DNA from 2 places in the Bacillus sp. FSL R5-0422 genome. Region 2 is predicted to be linked to the other one. Evidence: riboswitches for the same ligand, from Rfam matches in the RefSeq annotation. Region 2 holds a riboswitch; the other holds the start of a gene.
The links. Region 2 has a riboswitch for thiamine pyrophosphate ahead of tenA (thiaminase II). Riboswitches for the same ligand answer to the same signal wherever they lie in the genome.
Positions count from the first base shown of each region.

Region 1: it holds a riboswitch for thiamine pyrophosphate, as region 2 does, so the genes downstream of both, tenA (thiaminase II) here and tenA (thiaminase II) in region 2, are expected to answer to the same signal.

Region 1 is NZ_CP152014.1:3,477,237-3,480,415, forward strand. It holds gene MKX52_RS17830 (energy-coupling factor transporter ATPase) at 1-382, opposite strand, end outside; gene MKX52_RS17835 (ECF transporter S component) at 357-956, opposite strand; gene tenA (thiaminase II) at 953-1,639, opposite strand; TPP riboswitch at 1,727-1,830, opposite strand; gene MKX52_RS17845 (hypothetical protein) at 1,887-3,014, opposite strand; gene MKX52_RS17850 (type 1 glutamine amidotransferase domain-containing protein) at 3,157-3,179, opposite strand, start outside.
Region 2 is NZ_CP152014.1:1,131,599-1,134,777, reverse strand. It holds gene thiO (glycine oxidase ThiO) at 1-128, opposite strand, end outside; gene tenI (thiazole tautomerase TenI) at 112-729, opposite strand; gene tenA (thiaminase II) at 704-1,414, opposite strand; TPP riboswitch at 1,493-1,602, opposite strand; gene MKX52_RS05585 (monovalent cation:proton antiporter family protein) at 1,662-3,179, opposite strand, start outside.

The DNA.
Region 1 (3,179 bases), 1.3 Mb from region 2:
CTGTATTCGGATCGACTTCGAGTTGGACTTTTTGCATGAGCTGTTGAATGATATCATCCATCTCGTCGCGAGGGACGGAGCGGTTCTCTAAGCTAAAGGCAATTTCTTCATTGACACGATGCATACAAAACTGGGAATCAGGGTCCTGAAACATGACGCCTGTATGTCTTTGCAATATCACTTCGCCCTGCATATCCGCTTCTAAATGTTCTGGAATGATGCCAGCCAGAACCGAGATGAGCGTTGATTTACCGCTTCCGCTTGGTCCTAAAATAAGCACCTTTTCTCCTTTTTGAATGGACAGAGAGACTTGATGCAAAACGGGCTGAGGCTGTTCATAAAAACGGACAGTGAGATTATTGCACGCGAGAAATGAATTCATGCTGTTCACCTTTGTTTCTTTTTTCTTTCATGATGGCATATTGATTCAGTACACCGGTTTTAGATAATGTGTCTACCACAACTTTGGCTAAACATCCGCCCAGTATCATTCCACTAATAATTTGAGTTATGAGTGTGATGAGTAGAACTTGAGGTGTGTAATAACCAAAGCCATTTGCAACGAGGCTGTAAGCCATTGCTCCAACAGCCGCAAAGGCACCTGACAACATCAGTGTCCACATACGATATCGTTTATATCCAAAAAGAGCAAAGGCGATTTCTGCCCCAAGTCCTTGGCATACACCAATCAGCAAGGCTGAAAGACCGAAGTGGCTGCCTGTTAGTAATTCCACAGCGGCAGCGGCTGTTTCTGCGATCAGGGCAGCTCCCGGCTTTTGGATGATATACGCGACGATTGGACTAGCAATCACCCAAATGCCAAACATGATGTTCCCTCCTGCGGGGCCAACAAGTGCTGTAATGGGCAAGTAAAGTGTGGACCACCCTAAATAGATGACACCGCATGCAACGGATAAAATGACAGCAAGGACAACTTCTTTCATCTTCCATGTCATGATGAATGCACCTCCAATGGAACTGGCCACTCTTCCACCGTAAACGCCATGTCCCAAAACTTGTACTCTAGTTGACAGCTTAAGATAAAGTGCTGTTTCATTTTTTCCTTTTCCTTCTCACTTGCTGCTTCCGCCAGCTGATCGAGCCGTTTGCAAAGCTCCACCGTAATAGAGTCGGTTAACCCTCCATAAAATGTGATCCACTCATAAAACGGATGTGACGGGTCGGGCTGCACATCTGTGAGCATTCGTTTCCCAATTTCCCAATATGTCCAAGGGCATGGAAGCAGAACAGCGATCATTTCTCCAAGCGTGCCTTCCTTGGCGACTTGTAGCATGTGATGAATATAGTGATGAGCACTCGGAGCAAGCGGGGCACCTTGGAGCCCATCATATGATACACCTGCCACTCGGCAAAGGTTTTGGTGAGGGTGTGTCTCACTATCTAGTACAAATGCAATCTGCTGATGGAAAAAAGCAATATCTTCTTTGTCTGTACATCTGCTAAGAGCCGCTGCATAAATTTTAATAAAAGCCTGTAAATATTCTGCATCTTGTTTGACGTAATGAATGATCTGCTTCTTTTCCAGCTTTCCTTCTGCCAGTCCCCTGACAAACGGATGCTGATAAATGGCTTCAAATAATGGTTCTGTTTCTTCTCTTAATTGCGCTGAAAATGTCATAAAAAAAGCCTCCTCTTCTTCAGTAGAATAAATGAAAAAGCCACCCCAAATGGAGCGGCCTTCTTATCGATTCAATCATGAATAAGACGAGGTCCAGCTCCACTTCCCTCCGCTAGTACAAACTAGATCAGGTTCAAAGGGTCCAAGATTTCCTCTTGTCTCAGTCATACATGACTCCCCTAGTGGACTTTTGTCATTTAATTATCTTTACTCTACACATGTGGAGATTTGCTGTCAACCGCCTTTCTTAATTCAACGTTCTGATCGTAGGCAGCTTCTCGATCCCCGCAGCATAGTAAAAATTAAGGACACTGAAGAAATCAATTGGTTTTCCTGTTTTCAAATCAACAGCTAAAATATGATCGCCGTAATTTGTCATGTCATCTATATCTAAACGTCTTGGCGTTGTCTTTCCAAGTGTATCAACAAAGCTACTATGGTAGAATTGTCCGCTAGCAAACGATGATTCATGATACATAAATAATGTCTCTACATCTAAGTAGACGAGAATGGCCTCAGATGAACTCGCATAAGGAGCAGAGTACGATACTGGTGCCGAGATACTTTTCACTTTTACACTTTCAACAGAATGGGTTCTCTGATCATATTTTCCGTCATATGAGAAATAAAATACACGCTCCCATTTATAATCGGCGGTCTTCGATTGTTTGTTATACACTTTTGTACCATTAGCGAAAACATCCCCATTGGCATACTCAGCTACAAAGTATTGCAAGGTGGAAGAGAGGGAAACAGCCCCTGTGAAATTGGGTGGGTTTTTTGCATTCACTAGTAGTGTGTAAGAGTCTCCAAAATCTCCATCGCTTGTGATACCGAATGCGTAGTCACCTGCTGGTAAATTGGTCAAACCAAGGAGACTGCCTGCTGGCTGAATCAAGTCCGTCGGATAAGCTTGTCCAGTTTCATAATCAACAACAAATAATTGTACGAAATAATCGGGATTTGATGAGGTAATTCGGCTGATGAGTGCCTGAGGTGAAGTCGTACTTAACAACCATAAATCGACTGGGTCGTCCTCTGATAAGACAACTGATTGGTTGATGGCTAATCCATCAATGGAGCGAACGGAAGATGTACGCATCTTGCCATCTTTAGCGGCTTTTCGTTTGATACTGATTCCATTTTTCTTATCTACTTTAAAAGATTTTTTTAACTGTTTCTGTTTGATAGCGGTTCCTTCATCCTGCTTCAAAAACGAGTCTTGCACTTGCTGAATGGCTTTTTCCGTCAGTGGTGATAATTTACCATCTGTTTTCGGTGCTTCTTCTGCTTTTAATGCTGGTGAAAATAAACCTGTTGTGACGAGTAGAATGGATAATAAAGCGGCAGTCATTTTTCCATAAAAAGCTCTCACAGGAACATCCCCTTTTTCCTAATTTGGGTTTTATACCCTGTGAATATTTTACCATTATTTCGTTCGTTGTTATGGTCTTTTTTAGGAAATCTTTATGACAAAAAAACCAGCCGTATGTTCTACGACTGGTTTTTTGATGACTTTATGAAATGGTTTTAACAAACA
Region 2 (3,179 bases):
GTCGTTTGCTTCCCTACTTCACTCGCTTCAAATAAGACGACCTGCTTTCCTGCTTTTGCAAGGTGATAGGCAATGGACATCCCTATGATTCCACCACCAATGATTGCCACATCATAATGCTTCTTCATAAGGATTCTCCTTTACTTGTTTAGAAAATGCTTGTGCCATTTTGCGCGGCTGATGATGAGTAAAAATTCCAGACATCACCGCTATCCCTTTCACATTCACGTGTCTCAATTCTGGAACGCGCTCAGGTGTCACTCCACCGATCGCTACAACTGGAATAGATAGTAGAGATGTCAGTTCTTTCACAAGCTGTACGCCTCTTGCCTGAAGTCCTGGTTTACAAGTGGTGTCATATACGTGCCCAAATATGACATACTCTGCTCCATTTTTCTCAGCTGCTTTCCCTTCTTCAATCGAATGAACTGAGACGCCCGCATGAAGGTGTGGGAATTTTTCCCGCAGCTCTTTTGGCGAAAAGCTATGACCTGGGAGATGTACACGGTGAATATTAGTGAGTAGCGCAACGTCTACTCTGTCGTTGATAATGAGCTTTTCTTTCGGAACACCTTCTAAAAGGAGGCATTTCACGAGATCAACAAGCTCACTTGCTGTTTTAGACCGTTCCCGGATATGAATAAAATCGACTTCAGATGCAATGGCTATTATTTGTTTGATCAGCTCTTCTGCAGGAAGCGAATCATTTGTCACTGCGTGGAGTTCCATTTGCACCAACCCCATCTAAGCATGCTGTTTGCCACATTTCTTTTTGATACGCCATCTCCCAGAAATGGTATTCGTAATAGCTAGAAATCACAAAATTTTCTTTCATATTGGCCCGCACATGTTCTGGTGCTTTTTCGGCTAGTTCATCAAAGCGGTTGACCTGTTCAAAGACGAGCTCCTTAAACCAATCCCCTCCATATGTCAAAATCCATTCTTGATAAATCGGATGGTCAGGTGTAGTTTGTTTCAGCTTTTCACCCACCTCATAATAAAGCCAGTAGCACGGCAATAACGCAGCCAATATCTCTTCGAATCGTCCGCTTTTCACAGATCGGTACATGTGAGAGGTATACGCATAAGCAGTGGGAGAAGGCTTAAAGTTCTTGATGGCTTCATCTGATATCTTTAAAAGCTCTGTAAATTTTCTATGCAGCGATAGCTCCGCTTCATACGTTCCCTGCGCATGATACGCCATTCTGCCCGTCGTATGTAAGTCCTCACTAATCGCCGCTCCATATGCTTGCACCTTTGCAAAATGAGTTAAATAATATGAATCCTGCATCACGTAATACGTGAAACGATCGAGTGACAACGTGCCATCTCCAATTCCTTTCACAAAGGGGTGTGTGAAGCTTCCATTCCACCATGTTGCCGCTGCTTCTTTACATTCAGTTGAAAACGTCATATTTCTCTCCTCCTGTTTTTCCATATAAAAAAGCCACTTTCCGCATGGAAAGTGGCTTGGAATTTGTCAAAAGCATAGTCAAAAACCGCACCACTTCCCTACGCAGGTATGAACCTGTTCAGGTAATGAGGGTCTAAAAGTCAATACTTTTATCTCAGCCCTTTTAAAGGACTCCCCTAGTGGATCAAATATATGATGTTGTACTTCTATCTTAATCAGGAATTGTTCATTGGTCAAGGGTTCATTGTTACTCTAATTGGGCTCTTAGTCCTGCCACATATTCACGAGAGCCCGATACAAGCACACGGTCTCCGCTTCTAAGCGTCGTATCTCCGTGTGGGACTAAACTGTCAATCCCTCTGAAAATACGGACAAAGACCAAATCGCCAGTAAACGGAAATTCCCTCAGCATGACATTGTGATAGCGATGATTGTTCATTTGAATTTGATACAAGGAAGTATCCTCATTTGTTAATAATCGAATCGCATCAGGTGCTTCAATCAAGGCTCTAAGCACCGTTTTAGATGATAGGAAATTAGAAAACGTATCAATTCCTGCTTCCTTCAATTCCAGCTCTGCCTCAGCTTTGTTCACACTCGCAATGACTTGTTTCGCTCCTTCTTCCTTTGCAAATAAAGCAATTTCCTTATTTTTCGTCTCACTGCCAGTTGCGACGACGAGGACATCCTCCTGGCCAACGCCTGCCTTTCGCAGCGTCTCATCGTCGTACTCTTCAATCGATTCGACTTCAAAGATGGAGTCAGCAAGCAGCGCTTCTTTATTTTCTTGAAAGACATGCAAAATTCGAATATCATATTCATCCTGATGTAAATCGAGTGTAACAGGTAAAGTCAGCTGATTTGCACCAATAAAGGTCACACGTTTTTTAAGGCTCGCAGCTTGTTCTTTTTTAAATAGCGCTTTAAACCAAACTGGCGTTAAAATACTCGTGAGTATCGCAACTAAAATGAGCGCGCCGGACATTTTATGGTCAATGACTCCGAGACGCTCCCCGATCGTCGCAGCTGCAATGACGAGTGATAACGTCGATGTTAATAAAAAACCAGAGCCGATCACTTTTTTCATGTCATACCATTTTTTCAAATAAAGAATCGGGATGAGCTTACTAATCAGTAAGGCAATAAATAGCAGCGGGATCATGATCATAATGGTTGGGTCTTTGAATAGTGCCCATATATTCAAATCCACTCCGACCATCACAAAGAAGATAGGGATCAAAAATCCGTAGCCAAATGAATCCAGTTGCTGAACAAGCTCTTTATTCGGCGAGAGAAGGGACACGAGTACGCCCGCTAAAAACGCTCCAAGAATATTTTCAGCACCGAGTGATTCAGATAAGGCAACTAAGACTATAATGAGAGTAAAGATCGCCCTTGTCCCTATTTGCACGGTCCCTTTTGACATGGACTGAAAAATTGACTTTGTCTTAAATACGCGGCCAAATAAATAAAGAAGGATGCCCGCAGCAAATAATAAGAGCAGAAGCCACATATTCCCTGTACCATCGCCATAAATGGAGGAGAATACAGCAAGTAAAATCATCGTCACCAAATCTGCAATGACAGCGACAAGCAAGATGATTTGACCGATATTTGTCTGCATCAGCTTTTCCTCTTTTAAAGTAGGAACCACAACCCCTAATGAGATCGTCGATATAATGAGCGTCATTAAAAAGGCATTTTGAATAAACCCTGCAAGGACAAACGCATAGGACAGAATAAAAGAAATACTAAATACGCCAAG